DNA from 2 places in the Streptomyces spiramyceticus genome. Region 1 is predicted to be linked to the other one. Evidence: riboswitches for the same ligand, from Rfam matches in the RefSeq annotation. Region 1 holds a riboswitch; the other holds the start of a gene.
What was found. A riboswitch is a leader RNA that binds a small molecule or an ion and turns the genes downstream of it on or off. The one in region 1 is predicted to bind cyclic di-AMP.

Region 1 (7,627 bases):
CGGTGGCCGTCGAGCGGATCTTGAAGGTGCCGCGCCCCTTCTCGTACGCGTCCTTGATGCCGCCGAGGCCCACGATCCGGCCACCGGTCGGCAGGTCCGGGCCGGGGACGAAACGCATCAGCGTGTCGAGGTCGGCGCCGGGGTGCTTGATCAGATGGCGGGCGGCGGCGATGACCTCGCCCAGGTTGTGCGGCGGCATGTTCGTCGCCATGCCGACGGCGATTCCGGACGCACCGTTGACCAGCAGGTTCGGATACGCCGCGGGAAGCGCGACCGGCTCCCGCTCCTGGCCGTCGTAGTTCGGCGAGAAATCGACCGTGTCCTCGTCGATCGACTCGGTCATCAGCGAGGTGGCGTCGGCCATCCGGCATTCCGTGTACCGCATGGCGGCCGGCGGGTCGTCGTTGCCGAGGGAGCCGAAGTTGCCGTGGCCGTCGACCAGCGGCAGGCGCATCGAGAAGGGCTGTGCCATCCGCACGAGCGCGTCGTAGATCGACGCGTCGCCGTGCGGGTGCAACTTACCCATCACCTCGCCGACGACGCGGGCGCACTTCACATAGCCGCGGTCGGGCCGCAGCCCCATCTCGTTCATCTGGTAGACGATGCGGCGGTGCACCGGCTTCATGCCGTCGCGGGCGTCGGGCAGCGCTCGCGAGTAGATCACCGAGTACGCGTACTCGAGGAAGGAGCCCTGCATTTCGTCGACGACGTCGACATCGAGGATCTTCTCCTCGAACGCATCGTCCGGCGGCGGGGTCTTCGTGCTGCGGCGGGCCATCGCGGCTGCGGCTCCTTCGCGGTTCTGTCGGGGCAAGTTCTGGACCTGATGCGGACCATTGTGGACCTGCGCACTGACAACGCCGACCTCGACCCGTCCGTAGCGCTCTCCCGGGGCGCTCCACGGGCGTTCCCTGAGGGCGTACGCGGCCCGGGAACTTCGCCAGGTGTCAGCGCGCTTGCATACAGTGGCAGGACTTCTCCATATCGCGATCGAAGGGACGTACATGCCCATGGGTCACACGGCCACAGCGCAGGCCGGTTCCGGCGGCCTGACAGCGACTGAGCACCGGCTGGCCAATGGCCTGCGCGTGGTGCTTTCCGAGGACCACCTGACCCCGGTCGCCGCGGTCTGCCTCTGGTACGACGTCGGTTCGCGCCACGAGGTCAAGGGCCGTACCGGTCTTGCTCACCTCTTCGAGCACCTGATGTTCCAGGGCTCGGCGCAAGTCAAGGGCAATGGCCACTTCGAGCTGGTGCAGGGTGCGGGCGGTTCGCTCAACGGCACGACCAGCTTCGAGCGCACCAACTATTTCGAGACGATGCCCACCCACCAGGTGGAGCTGGCCCTGTGGCTGGAGGCCGACCGGATGGGCTCGCTGCTCTCCGCGCTCGACGAAGAGTCCATGGAGAACCAGCGCGACGTCGTCAAGAACGAGCGCCGCCAGCGGTACGACAACGTGCCGTACGGCACGGCGTTCGAGAAGCTGACCGCCCTCTCCTACCCCGAGGGTCACCCGTATCACCACACGCCGATCGGCTCGATGGCCGACCTGGACGCCGCGACCCTCGAAGACGCGCGCGCCTTTTTCCGTACCTACTACGCACCCAACAACGCGGTGCTCTCGGTCGTCGGCGACATCGACCCGGAGCAGACGCTCGCCTGGATCGAGAAGTACTTCGGCTCCATCCCGTCCCACGACGGAAAGCAGCCGCCGCGCGACGGCACCCTGCCCGACATCATCGGCGAAGAGCTGCGTGAGGAGATCCACGAGGAGGTCCCGGCCCGCGCGCTGATGGCCGCCTACCGGCTGCCCCACGACGGCACCCGCGAGGCCGACGCCGCGGACCTGGCGCTCACCATCCTCGGCGGCGGCGAGTCCTCCCGGCTGCACAACCGCCTCGTGCGCCGCGACCAGACGGCCGTCGCGGCCGGCTTCGGACTGCTGCGCCTGACCGGCGCACCCTCGCTCGGCTGGCTGGACGTCAAGACGTCGGCCGGTGTCGAGGTGCCCGACATCGAGCGTGCCGTCGACGAAGAGCTGGCCAAGTTCGCCGCCGAGGGCCCCACGCCCGAGGAGATGGAGCGCGCGCAGGCCCAGTTGGAGCGCGAGTGGCTGGACCGGCTCGGTACGGTCGCGGGCCGCGCCGACGAACTGTGCCGGTACGCCGTCCTGTTCGGCGACCCGCAGCTCGCCCTGACCGCGGTCCAGCGCGTCCTCGACATCACGGCGGACGAGGTCAAGGCCGCGGCGAAGGCCCGGCTGCGCCCGGACAACAGGGCGGTGCTGGTGTACGAGCCCACACATGCCGACGACACCGCCGACACCGCCGGCACGGCCGACGCCGATGCCGCCGCCGACGAGACCGACGCGCAGGAAGGGGCGGACAAGTGACCGACACCGCAGCCGTGAGCATGACGTTCCACCCGCAGCCGAAGGCGGGCACCGCCCAGCCGTGGGCCTTCCCCGCCCCCGAGCGCGGCGCCCTGCCCAACGGTCTGACCGTGCTGCGCTGCCACCGCCCCGGCCAGCAGGTCGTGGCCGTGGAGATCTTCCTCGCCGCCCCGCTGGAGGCGGAGCCCGAGGGCCTCGACGGCGTCGCCACGATCATGGCGCGGGCGTTCTCCGAGGGCACCGACAAGCACTCCGCCGAGGAGTTCGCCGCCGAGCTGGAGCGCTGCGGCGCCACGCTCGACGCGTACGCCGATCACCCCGGCGTACGGGTCTCCCTGGAGGTCCCGGTCTCCCGGCTGCCCAAGGCGCTCGGCCTGCTCGCCGACGCGCTGCGCGCGCCCGCCTTCGCGGACAGCGAGATCGACCGGCTGGTGCGCAACCGGCTCGACGAGATCCCGCACGAGACGGCCAACCCGTCCCGTCGGGCCGCCAAGCAGCTCTCCAAGGAGCTCTTCCCCGCCGGTTCGCGCATGTCGCGGCCGCGCCAGGGCTCGGAGGAGACGGTGGAGCGTATCGACTCCGCCGCAGTGAGGGGCTTCTACGAGGCGCACGTGCGTCCCGCGACCGCCACCGCCGTGGTCGTCGGCGACCTCGAAGGCACGGATCTCGATGCCGTGCTGGCCGACACCCTGGGCGCCTGGACGGGCAACACCGCCGAGCCCCGCCCCGTCCCGGTGGTGACGGCGGACGACACGGGCCGCGTGGTCATCGTCGACCGCCCCGGCGCGGTCCAGACGCAGCTGCTCATCGGCCGCACCGGCCCGGACAGGCACGACCGTGTCTGGCCGGCCCAGGTCCTCGGTACGTACTGCCTGGGCGGCACGCTCACCTCCCGCCTGGACCGTGTCCTGCGCGAGGAGAAGGGCTACACGTACGGCGTGCGCGCCTATGGCCAGGTGTTGCGCTCCGCCGCTCCCTCCGGTCCGGAAGGGGCCCCGGGCGCCGCGATGCTCGCGATCAGCGGCTCCGTGGACACCGAGTCCACGGGTCCGGCGCTGGAGGACCTCTGGAAGGTGCTGCGCACCCTCGCAGAGGAAGGCCTGACCGACGCCGAGCGCGACGTCGCCGTACAGAACCTGGTGGGCGTCGCCCCGCTGAAGTACGAGACGGCCGCGGCCGTCGCCGGCACGCTCGCCGACCAGGTCGAGCAGCAGCTGCCGGACGACTTCCAGGCCCAGCTGTACGCGCGCCTCGTCGAGACCGGCACGGTGGAGGCCACCGCAGCGGCCGTCAGCGCCTTCCCTGCCGACCGTCTGGTCACGATCCTCGTCGGGGACGCGTCCCAGATCGAGGAGCCGGTCAGGGCGCTCGGCATCGGCGAGGTGAAGGTGGTGGCCGGCTGATAAGCCGCGCACCAAATGCCCCTGTAATGGGGCATAGGGGGACGGAATAGAGGGACCCCGGTGACCGACAGGCCGCCGGGGTCCTTCCTGTATGTCCCTTTTGTTGTGGAGGTTGCCTGTCTGGCCTGTGGGGTGCGTTACAAAACCTCGTGTCTGTTTGGTGATTGACAGATGTCCCGTTTAGCGTCTGTCCGGCTGTTCGTCAGCAATGCGCCGCATCCGCGGCGCCGGACAGTCATCGCCGAGTCCCCGTCAGGCGCGAGCCTGGGGAGCCGGGGACCCATTCAGTCCCTGGGGTGAATCGGACGGCCTCTGTGCGCGTACGTACGGAGGGGTCCGTAGGAGACCTTCCTGCTCCGAACCCGTCAGCTAACCCGGTAGGCGAGAAGGAAGGAAAGGATCAGCCACTCCATGGCGTTCACCCGTGCCACCGGGAAGCACCGTCGTCCGAGCCGTCTGACGCGCAAGAGCGCGAACATGGCGGGTGTTGCCGCCCTCGCGACGACCGGCGTCATCGGAGGCCTGGCCTCTCCCGCCCTCGCCGCCCACGACGACACCAGCGCCGAAGCGGCGCGCTCCGTCGCGGACACCGGCCTGACCCAGGCCCTCGTCATCGGCGACTCCCTCGCCGACCAGATCGCGGCCCAGGCCGAGTCCCAGCGACAGGCCGCCGTCAAGGCGGAGGCCGCCCGCAAGGCCGAGGCCGAGCGGAAGGCCGAGGCCGAGCGCAAGGCCAGGGCCGCCGCTGCGGCGAAGGTCAAGAGGGAGCGGGAGGAGCGCGCGGCCAGGGAGCGTGCCGCCCGCGCCGCCGAGCGCAAGCGCCTCAACAGCTACACCCTTCCCATCGCCGGTTCCGTGGTGACCACCGGCTACAACGCCGGCGGCTCGCTCTGGTCCTCCGGCAGCCACTCCGGTGTCGACTTCCGTGCACCGTCCGGCAGTTCCGTCGTGTCCGTCGGCCGCGGCACCGTCGTCGAGGCCGGCTGGGGCGGCGCGTACGGCAACAACATCGTCATCAGGATGAACGACGGCACGTACACGCAGTACGGCCACCTGTCGTCCATCCGCGTCTCCGTCGGCCAGGCCGTCACCACCGGCCAGCAGATAGGCCTCTCGGGTTCGACCGGCAACTCGACCGGCCCGCACCTGCACTTCGAGGCCCGTACGACGCCCGACTACGGCTCCGACATGGACCCGACCGCGTACCTGCGCGCGCACGGCGTCAGTATCTGACCCCGACTCCGACGACGCGGTCCGACGCACCTCCGCTTTCCCCGAAGGCCCCGGCTTCCCCGCCGGGGCCTTCGGCTTGGCCAAAAGATATCCATGGATTCCGGCCTCCCTTCGGAAATTCCCCGCCTCTGCAATAGAGTCGCTGAACAAGCGTCAATCGACCGCGTTTCGCGGGGATTAAGGCGGAGGTCAGGTCATGCGCATTCCCGCGCAATCGGTATGCACGGCGATCCGTGACGACATCGTCTCCGGTGTCTTCCAGCGCGGCAGCCGGCTCACCGAAGAGCTGCTTGCGCGTCGTTACGGTGTCTCGCGCGTCCCGGTGCGCGAAGCCCTGCGCACCCTGGAATCCGAGGGGTTCGTCACCACCCGCCGGCACGCCGGCGCCTGCGTCGCCGAGCCGACCGAGCAGGAGGCCGCCGACCTCCTGGAGGTCAGGACGCTGCTGGAGCCGCTGAGCGCGGCCCGCGCCGCCCAGCGGCGCACCGAGGCGCACCTCAAGGTGCTGCGTGGGCTGGTCAGGCTGGGGCAGGAGCGGGCCCGCCGGGGCGAGGGCGAGGACCTGCGCTCACTCGGCGGCTGGTTCCACGAGACGCTCGCCCAGGCCTCCGGCAGCCCCGGCCTGACGGCGCTGCTCACCCAGCTCAGGCACAAGATCGCCTGGATGTACGCCGTCGAGCAGCACGCACGCCCCGTCGAGTCGTGGGCCGAACACGGCGCGATCGTCGACGCCGTGGCGCGCGGTGACGCGGAGCGTGCCAGGTCGCTCATGGCGCTGCACGCCGAACGGGCGGTCGCGGTGCACCGGTTGCGGCAGCCGGACCGGGACCGGGAGCGTGTGAGGACTTCGCAACATGCCGTAAACACGGCGAGTGGGCGTCATTAACAGGTGCGCCGTATACAAAGAGGGTGAATTGGCGGGGGGCCAATTCGCGCTGCCCGCATTCTTCGGCGTATCGCGCCGCGCAAAAAGAAGGAGCCGCATCCCCCGAGGAATTCGGGGGATGCGGCTCCTTCTCAAGAATTCGCCCGTCCAGGGTTCAGACGGTCTCGGGAAGCTCGTCCAGGCCCTCGGAGACCAGCTTCGCCAGGCGGTCGAGGGCGGCGTCGGAGCCGTCGGCCTCGGAGGCGAGCACGATCTCTTCGCCACCCGCCGCACCCAGGCCGAGCACCGCGAGCATGGAGGCGGCGTTGACCGGGTTGCCTTCGGCCTTGGCGATCGTCACGGGGACGCCCGAGGCGGTCGCTGCGCGGACGAAGATGGAGGCGGGCCGGGCGTGCAGGCCCTCGGCCCAGCCGACGGTGACGCGGCGCTCAACCATGGTGTTGCCCTTCATGTTCTAACGGTTGTCTAGACCACTATCTCATGGCGGGCGGTCGGCGGGTGACCCGCCTTCGGCCCCTTTTCCACAGCCGTCCGGCCGCCCCCAGCCTGCCTCGCCCGGCGCGCTGACGCGACCCCGCCCCGTAGGCTTTCGTCATGCAGCACCCGCCGGAGCAGACCCCGCAGGAGCAGACCGAGCCGGATCACCGCATGCGCCATGCCTACCCGGCCCACTGGGAAGCCGATGTCGTGCTGCGCGACGGAGGTACGGCGCGGATCCGCCCGATCACCGCCGCCGACGCGCAGCGCCTGGTCAGCTTCTACGAGCAGGTGTCGGACGAGTCGAAGTACTACCGCTTCTTCGCTCCGTACCCCCGCCTCTCGGACAAGGACGTCCACCGCTTCACCCACCACGACTACGTGGACCGCGTGGGGCTCGCCGTCACGGTCGGCGGCGAGTTCATCGCCACCGTCCGGTACGACCGCATCAACGCCCAGGGCCGCCCCGCCTCGGGCCCCGACGCCGACCAGGCGGAAGTCGCCTTCCTCGTCCAGGACGCGCACCAGGGCCGCGGCGTTGCCTCCGCCCTCCTCGAACACATCGGCGCCGTCGCCCGCGAGCGCGGCATCCGGCGCTTCGTGGCGGAAGTACTGCCTGCCAACGCCAAGATGATCAAGGTCTTCACGGACGCGGGCTACACCCAGAAGCGCAGCTTCGAGGACGGCGTCGTACACCTCGAATTCGACCTGGAGCCGACCGACCGCTCCCTCGCCGTCCAGCGCGCCCGCGAGCAGCGCGCCGAGTCCCGCTCCGTGCAGCGCCTCCTCGCCCCCGGCGCTGTCGCCGTGATCGGCGCCGGGCGCGCGCCGGGCGGTGTGGGCCGAACGGTCCTGCGGAACCTGCTCGCCGCCGGGTTCACCGGGCGTACGTACGCCGTGAACCGCGCCTTCCCCGACGGCCTCACCGAGCTCGACGGCGTCCCTGCGCACCGCTCCGTCGCCGGGATCGACGAGGCCGTCGACCTCGCCGTCGTCGCCGTTCCGGCCGAGCGGGTGCCGGAGGTCGTCGCCGACTGCGGGGAGCACGGCGTCCAGGGTCTCGTCGTCCTGTCCGCCGGGTACGCCGAGAGCGGTGCGGCGGGCCGGGAGCGGCAGCGGGAACTCGTGCGCCAGGCCCGCTCGTACGGCATGCGCATCATCGGCCCCAACGCCTTCGGCATCATCAACACCTCCGACGCCGTACGCCTCAACGCCTCCCTCGCGCCGGAGCCGCC
Region 2 (7,627 bases), on a different contig from region 1:
GGAGATCCGGTACGGCGCGGAGGCCGAGGTCGTCGACCGGCGGCCCTGGGGCGTCGCGGTGCGGACGGCGGACAGGGCGGTGGTGCGGGCGCGGGTTCTGGTGAACTGCGCGGGGCTGCACTGCGACCGGGTCGCGCGGCTGGCGGGCGACGACCCCGGGATGCGGATCGTTCCGTTCCGGGGCGAGTACTACGAGCTGGGCCGCCCGGAGCTGGTGCGCGGCCTGGTCTACCCGGTGCCGGATCCGGCGTTCCCCTTCCTGGGGGTGCACCTCACCCGGGGCATCGACGGTGGCGTGCACGTCGGGCCGAACGCGGTGCCGGCGCTGGCCAGGGAGGGGTACGCCTGGTCGGCGATCCGGCCGGGGGAGCTGGCGGGGACGCTCGGCTGGCCGGGGTCCTGGCGAATCGCCCGACGGCACTGGCGGTACGGCGCCGGTGAGCTGCACCGCTCGCTGTCGAAGCGGGCCTTCGCGCGGGCGGTGGGGCGGCTGCTGCCGGAGGTGACGGAGGCAGACCTGCGGCCCACCCCGGCGGGGGTACGGGCGCAGGCGGTGCTGCGGGACGGGACGCTGGTCGACGACTTCCTGATCCGGGAGGCACCGCGCACGATCCACGTCCTGAACGCGCCTTCCCCGGCGGCGACGGCGTCACTCCCGATCGGGAGGCAGGTGGCTCGGCGGGCGCTGGGGGTGTTGGGGGCGGTGTAGTGGGGGGGCGGTGGCGCGGGGCGCGGGTGCGCGGGGCGCGGTGGCTGTTGCGGTGCGGGACGCCGGTGCGGGACGCCGGTGCGGGACGCCGGTGCGGGACGCCGGTGCGGGACGCCGGTGCGGGACGCCGGTGCGGGACGCCGGCGGCGACCCCTCCCCACCCCCTTCCCGGCTGTGACATTTGCGGCTCCGCCGCGTAAGGGGGCGAGCCCCGGACCCCCGGCCCCCCGGACCCCCACGCGGCAGCCGCAAAGTGTCACAGCGGGAAGGGGCGGAGTAGGGAATAGATCCCGCGACGCGGCGCAGCCACCTCGCCGTAGAATCGGGGCATTGTGTCTGAGTCCTCCAGCGTCCGCCCCGCCGTCGCCACCACCACCGCCGTCTCCCCCTTCCACCGCGCGAAGGGCGAGCCCCGCTTCCCCGGCGGGCCCGCGCCCGACCCCGCCGGGTCTCACCACGAGCGGCGGATCCGCAGTTTCCAGCCGCGGCGCAGCCGGGTGACCACGGGGCAGGCCGACGCCCTGGAGCGGCTGTGGCCCCAGTGGGGTCTCGACATCGACGGGCAGCGCGTCCTCGACCTCGACGAGCTCTTCGGCGGCCGCGGCCTCCCCGTCGTCCTGGAGATCGGGTTCGGGATGGGCGAGGCCACCGTGCAGATGGCCGCCGAAGACCCCCGCACCGGCATCCTCGCCGTCGACGTCCACACTCCCGGCCAGGGCAACCTCCTCGGGCTCGCGGAGCGCAACGGGCTCACCAACATCCGGGTGGCGAACGGCGACGCGATCATCCTGATCCGCGAGATGCTCCCGCCCGCCTCCCTCGCCGGGCTGCGCGTCTACTTCCCCGACCCCTGGCCGAAGAAGCGCCACCACAAGCGGCGCCTCATCCAGCCCGACTTCCTGACCCTCGCCGCGCCCCGCCTCGCGCCCGGCGCGACCGTGCACTGTGCGACCGACTGGGAGCCGTACGCCGAGCAGATGCTGGAAGTGCTCACCGCGCACCCCGACTTCGAGAACACCGTGCCGGACGGCGGCTACGCGCCCCGGCCCGAGTTCCGGCCGCTGACCCGCTTCGAGGGCCAGGGCCTCGACAAGGGCCATGTGGTGCACGACCTGTTGTTCCGCCGTAAGTAGCTGACTGAGCACTTCACTGACAAGTCACTGAGTAGGTAACCCCTTCGCCAGTGTCAGTGGCCCTCGCTAGGGTCATTGGGTGTACGAGTCGCCTCCGCACCCACGGCAGGATCCGGCGGTCCCGGACTGTGAGCAGCAGCCGCAGTTCCCCGCCGTACCTCCGCGTGCGCACTGGCGCTACAAGCCGCGCCGCGCATGGTGGCGCAGCAAGGCGGTGCGCGCGGGGGCGGTGATCACGCTGCTCGCGCTCTGCGCGCTGGTGATCCTCGCGATCGTCCGGGACGAGACCGGCACCCACGGCTTCCTTGTCGGCCTCGGTCTGGCGGTGCTGCCGGTGCCGCTGCTGACCGCGGCGTTCCGCTGGCTGGACCGGGTGGAGCCGGGCCCCTGGCGGAATCTGATATTCGCCTTCGCCTGGGGCGCGTTCGCCGCCGCCCTCGTCGCGATCATCGCGAACAGTTTCGCCACCCGCTGGATAGCCACGGCCACCGCCGACCCGACGAGCGCCGACACTCTCGGCGCGACGGTGATAGCGCCGGTCGTCGAGGAGAGCGCGAAGGCGGCGGCCGTGCTGCTGATCTTCGTCTTCCGCAGACGGGAGTTCACCGGGATCGTCGACGGCGTGGTCGTCGCCGGTTTCACCGCGACCGGCTTCGCGTTCACCGAGAACATCCTCTATCTGGGCAACGCCTTCGGTGAGGACCAGGTCGCGGGCGCCTCCGGCCTCGCGTCCGTGACCGCGGCGACCTTTTTCGTACGCATCGTGATGTCGCCGTTCGCGCACCCGCTGTTCACGGTGTGCACGGGCATCGGCTTCGGCATCGCCGCGCTCGCGCCACCGCGCTGGGGGCGGGTGCGCCGTGTCGCGCTGCCGCTGCTCGGCCTGGCGTTCGCGATGGGTGTGCACGCCCTGTGGAACGGCTCGGCGGCCTTCGGTCCGTACAGCTTCTACGCGGTGTACGCCCTCTTCATGGTCCCCGCCTTCGCGCTGCTGACCTGGCTGGTGGTGTGGACGCGCCAGCGCGAGCTGCGCACCATATCCGCCGAGCTGCCCGCGTACGCCGCCGCCGGCTGGCTGGCCGCCACCGAGCCGCTCGCCCTCTCCTCCATGCGGGCCCGCTCGCTGGCGCGCAACGCGGCCGGACGCACGCCCGGCGGCCGGGCAGCGGCTCGTGCGGTGGCCGAGTACGAGGCGTTCGCGACGTCCCTGGCCTTCTTGCGCCACCGGGCACACCGGGGCACCGTGGGTCCGGACTTCGCGGCCCGCGAGCAGGAGCTGCTGCACCATCTGTGGCAGCGCAGGGATGTGGCCGGGCCCGCCCTGGAGTACGCGGCGCGGGCGACGGGCAGAGTGCGCATGCTGCCGCCGTGGCCGCCGCACCCCGCGCCCTACCGGGACTACACGGCGTACAACCCGTACCGCCAGCAGTAGACGCACAGGACGCAAGCAGCAGACGCACAGCAGCAGATGAACAGCACAGACCGGCAGCCTTGGCGTCGGGGGGTGTGCGCCGAGGCTGCCGGGGACTGTGGAAACGGCTATGTGGAAGCGGCTATGTGGAAACGGCTAGACGCTGAGGCCCTTGCCGCGCAGCCAGGCCGCCGGGTCGATGCCGTCGCCACCGGGCGTGTGCACTTCGAGGTGCAGGTGCGCGCCGGTGACATTGCCGGTGGCGCCCACGCGGCCGATGACCTCGCCGGTGGAGACCTTCTGGCCGACGCTGACGCCGATCGAGGACTGGTGGCTGTACGAGACCTCCGTGCCGTCCTCCAGCTCGATCACCGTGTGGTAGCCGTACGAGCCGGACCAGCCGGCCGACTTGACGGTGCCGCCGTGCACGGCCTTGAGCGGCGTGCCCGTCGGGGCGGCGAAGTCGAGGCCCGTGTGGTAGCCGGAGGACCACATCGAACCGGCCTGGCCGAAGGTCGAGCTGATCGTGTACGAGGAGAGCGGCATGGCGTAGCTCGCGGCGAGCTTGGCGAGGCGCTCCTCCTCGGCCTTGGCCGCCGCGGCCTCCTCGGCCTTGCGCTTCTCCTCCGCGGCCTTCGCCTCCGCCTCGCGCTTCTCCTCGGCGGCCTTGTCCTCCGCGGCGCTCTGCTGCTTGGCGGCCTCGGCGGCGGCCTTCTCGGCGGCCTCCCTCTCGGCGGCCTCCTTCGCCTCGGCGTCGGCCGCGTCCTGCTGCTGCTCGGCCTGCTGGAGGATGCGGGCGCGCAGTGCCTCGCCCGCGTCGGTGGTGCCCTGCTGCGCGTCTGCGGTGGTGACGCCGGCGCTGGTGAGCGGGGCCGCGGCCACGACCGCTTCACCCGCGGTGGCCAGGTCGGTGGTGTCCGAGTCGTCGGACATGAGGGAGCCGACGCCGGGAAGGGACTCGGCGTCGGGCAGTGAGTCGGCTATCGCGTCGGGAAGGGAGATCGAAACCCGCGGCTTGTCCTGCGCGGTCGCGATGCCGCCCGCGCCGACAGCGGCGATGACGCCGACGCCGAGAACGGTCGAGCTACGGCCGATTCCGCCGCGCTGCTTGGCGACGCGGTGACGGCCGCGTACGGGCCGGACGGACTCGGCGGTGGGGTTCCACTCTTCCCAGGTCCCCTCCCCGGCGCCGAAAGCATCGGTGTCGTTCGGCACCCCGTAAGGGGGCAGGGTGGCTTCGGGGGCAGGCCTGTTTGACGCCACGGAGGCGTGCTCCTTTCCTTCCTTCTCGCCTACCGGGTTAGCTGACGGGTTCGGAGCAGGAAGGTCTCCTACGAGCCTCTCCGTACGTACGAGACGTACGAAGGCCGGCCCGATTCACCCCAAGGAATGGTTCCCCGGTTCCCTTGCGGAATTCGGCGCGTGCGCACGGTGTCGTCTCTTGCGACGACTGGGACGACCGCGCTGCGTTATCGAACGTTAATAGACAGGGGGGTCCGTTTCCAAGCTGTTCCCGGTGATCGTTAACGGCATTGGCCCGCACCAATCAGGACACAACTGACCACAATCGGGCGAGTTGACCGCCCCTCAGAAAACATCCGCCCCATGACGGTTCGTCAATTGTTATGCGGAGGGGTGTCTTGCGATTACCCAGCGTCGCGAAGCTAGGTTTCGGGACATGGTTGTCAGCAGCACGCAATCCGTGGCCGACCGCTACCGCGAGTTCTCCGTGGAGCAGGCACGAGGGGTATCTCCCGTATACGCCGAACTCACCGCCCGCATCAGCGAGGACCAGGACCTCTGCGCCCGCATCGCCGCCCTGCCCCCCGGCAACATGAGCCCGCGCGCTGCGCCACCCTGCTCCCCGCCCTCGCCACGCTCCCCCAGCCGCTCGCCCTGATCGAGGTCGGCGCTTCGGCCGGCCTGTGCCTGCATCCCGACCGCTACGCCTACCGCTACAACGGCGGCGAGCAACTGGGCAGTTCGCCCGTCACCCTCGACTGCCGCACAGAAGGCCCCGTGCCCCTGCCCGCCGCACTCCCCGAGGTCGCCTGGCGCGCAGGCATCGACCTCAACCCGCTGGACACCACCGACGAGGAGGACGTCCGCTGGCTCCGGTCACTGATCTGGCCGGGCCGCACGGAGCGCCCCCGCCGTCGACGAGCGCGCGGTCGCCTTTACGGCACCGCACGGGCAGAGCGTCTCTGATTGGCTTAGGGATCCCGTGGGTTGCACGGGATCAGAGCACCGGGATGAGACCCAGTGAAGCCAATCGCCTTCGTGCCCTGGTGCCGATGGACGAAGCCGTCGGCCCGCGTGGCACGTCCCTCCGGACGCTGGCCGATCAGGCACACAGGTCCTGACCGGGGAGGGTGCCTGACGTCGCCTGGGCGCCGGGCATGCATGTCACACTCTGCCACGGGATCACTACGGTTGGCTAATCCGACTGGTGGGCCTGCACTGGCTCGGTGGACCCGCTTGATGATGTCCACCGTCCTGCGGCGGTCCTGCTGCCCCTCCGCGGGCCGCCCGACCGCCAGCAGGGCCATGTCGTCCGTGGCCCCGCCCCCCGTGTGCAGCCGTACGTCGTCGATGATCGCGTCGAGCAGGTCGCCGGGGCCCGGGAAAAGGCGCCCGCGCAGCCGGGCGGCCGGATCGTAGAAGACGCCCGCCGCGTTCCTGGCCTCCGAAAGGCCGTCCGTATAGAGCAGCAGCGTGGCCCCGGCGGGGAACGCGTACTCCTGCGCCCGGTCCGGCCAGTCCCCCAGCCCCATGCCCAGCGGCAGCGCGGTCTCGGTGGGCTCGATGGGCTGGAGGCCCCCGTCGGCGTACAGCAGCAGCGGCTCCGGATGGCCTCGGTTGACCAGCCGTACGATGCCCTCGCCGTGCGGGATCTCGGCGAGGACGGCGGTGGTGAACCCCTCGAAGGCATCCAGCCCGTCCCGCCGCGCGCCCTCCCGCTCCAGCGCCCGCTCCAGCCGCCGCGCGACCTCTTCGAGCGAGCCCTCCTGCTCGGCGGCCTCCCGGAACGCCCCGACGACGATCGCCACCGCCTCCACCGCGCCGAGCCCCTTGCCGCGTACGTCGCCCACCACGAGACGCACCCCGCTGGGGGTGTCCTGTACGGCGAAGAGGTCGCCGCCGATGAAGGCGTCCGCCCGCGCGGCCTCGTACCGCGCCGCGACCATGAGCCCGGCGATGCGGTCGGCGGGGATGGGGATCACTGCGCGCTGGGCGGCCTCCGCGATCTCGCGCGCGGACGCGAGCTGCCGGCCGCTGCGGCGTACGACACGGTTGATGACGACCGCCAAGGCGGCCACGGTGATGACGGTGACGAACTCGGTGACGGCCTCGACCTGCGTCGCGGTGCCGTTGTGGAGGTGCAGGGCCGCGACGACAGCGGCCACGACGGCGCCGGTCAGCAACGTGCCGTGGAGGGTGAAGAAGGGTGCGGCGATCAGCGGGGCGGCGGCGAAGAGCGGCGACGCGGTGAAGTTGGGCGGAGTCGCGAGGTCGAAGATGCACCCGCCGACGATCAGCAGCGCGGGCAGTGCCCGGACGAACATCCGTGTCGTGCGCACGACACGGCTGCCGCCTCCGTCTTGGTTCCCCACCTGTGGTCTCCTGCCCAGTCCGCACCCGGGTGCGGACGGTACCGCGCCCCACTCAGGCTGGCCGCAGCCGCGCCGCACGGCCAACCGGTGTCGGCCGATCGGGGGACGCGGGGACAGGGGGACAGGGGGACAGGGGGACAGGGGACGGAGGACGGGGGGACGCGATGGGCCTTGGGGACGCTTCGGGGCGTCAGTCGGTGAGGTGCCGCTCGGCGTACACCTTCATCGCATCCCGGACGAAGACGGCCGTGCCCTCGCCGTGCCGGTCGTACGTCGCGGTGAAGCGGGGGTCGGCGACGTACATCTCGCCGAGCCCGAGGACGTACGACCTGGACGGCGTGACCGTCACCGACAGCCACTCGACCTGCCGCCGCACGATGTCCTGCACCTCGTCACCGGCGACGGCCTTGCCCTCCTTCAGCGCCCGGGCGAAGTCCTCGCCGATCCGGATCTGCTTGTCCTGGAACGCCTTTTTCTCCTCGGCGCTGAGCGACCGCCACCAGCGGTCACCCTTCTCGTACGCGTCACGCCCCCAGCGCTCGGTCACCTCCTGCTCGTACTGCGTGTGATCGAACCCGTCGAATACTTCCTCGGCCATGAGCTCTTCCCCTTCCTCGGTTTTCCGCAGAGTGGTCCGCACGGAGGCGATCTGTCGCCCAATGCGCTCCCGTTCCTGCTCCAGCAGCGCCAGATGCGTGCGCAGGGCGCCGGCTGTATCCCGCTGGCCGTCGAGCACCTCCGCGATGGCGGGCAGCCCGAG

Region 2: it holds a riboswitch for cyclic di-AMP, as region 1 does, so the genes downstream of both, PXH83_RS13460 (M23 family metallopeptidase) here and PXH83_RS24190 (M23 family metallopeptidase) in region 1, are expected to answer to the same signal.

What each region holds. Positions count from the first base shown of each region.
Region 1 covers NZ_JARBAX010000002.1:102,779-110,405, forward strand. Annotated here, with positions in the region: gene PXH83_RS24175 (DNA gyrase/topoisomerase IV subunit A) at 1-778, opposite strand, end outside; gene PXH83_RS24180 (M16 family metallopeptidase) at 1,005-2,393, shown strand; gene PXH83_RS24185 (M16 family metallopeptidase) at 2,414-3,796, shown strand; cyclic di-AMP (ydaO/yuaA leader) riboswitch at 4,026-4,195, shown strand; gene PXH83_RS24190 (M23 family metallopeptidase) at 4,208-5,029, shown strand; gene PXH83_RS24195 (GntR family transcriptional regulator) at 5,226-5,915, shown strand; gene PXH83_RS24200 (HPr family phosphocarrier protein) at 6,070-6,351, opposite strand; gene PXH83_RS24205 (bifunctional acetate--CoA ligase family protein/GNAT family N-acetyltransferase) at 6,510-7,627, shown strand, end outside.
Region 2 covers NZ_JARBAX010000001.1:3,006,188-3,013,814, forward strand. Annotated here, with positions in the region: gene lhgO (L-2-hydroxyglutarate oxidase) at 1-709, shown strand, start outside; gene trmB (tRNA (guanosine(46)-N7)-methyltransferase TrmB) at 1,042-1,842, shown strand; gene PXH83_RS13455 (PrsW family intramembrane metalloprotease) at 1,922-3,274, shown strand; gene PXH83_RS13460 (M23 family metallopeptidase) at 3,410-4,516, opposite strand; cyclic di-AMP (ydaO/yuaA leader) riboswitch at 4,528-4,684, opposite strand; gene PXH83_RS13465 (hypothetical protein) at 4,932-5,153, shown strand; gene PXH83_RS13470 (DUF2332 family protein) at 5,111-5,461, shown strand; partial or broken gene PXH83_RS13475 (PP2C family protein-serine/threonine phosphatase) at 5,728-6,885, opposite strand; gene PXH83_RS13480 (MerR family transcriptional regulator) at 7,058-7,627, opposite strand, start outside.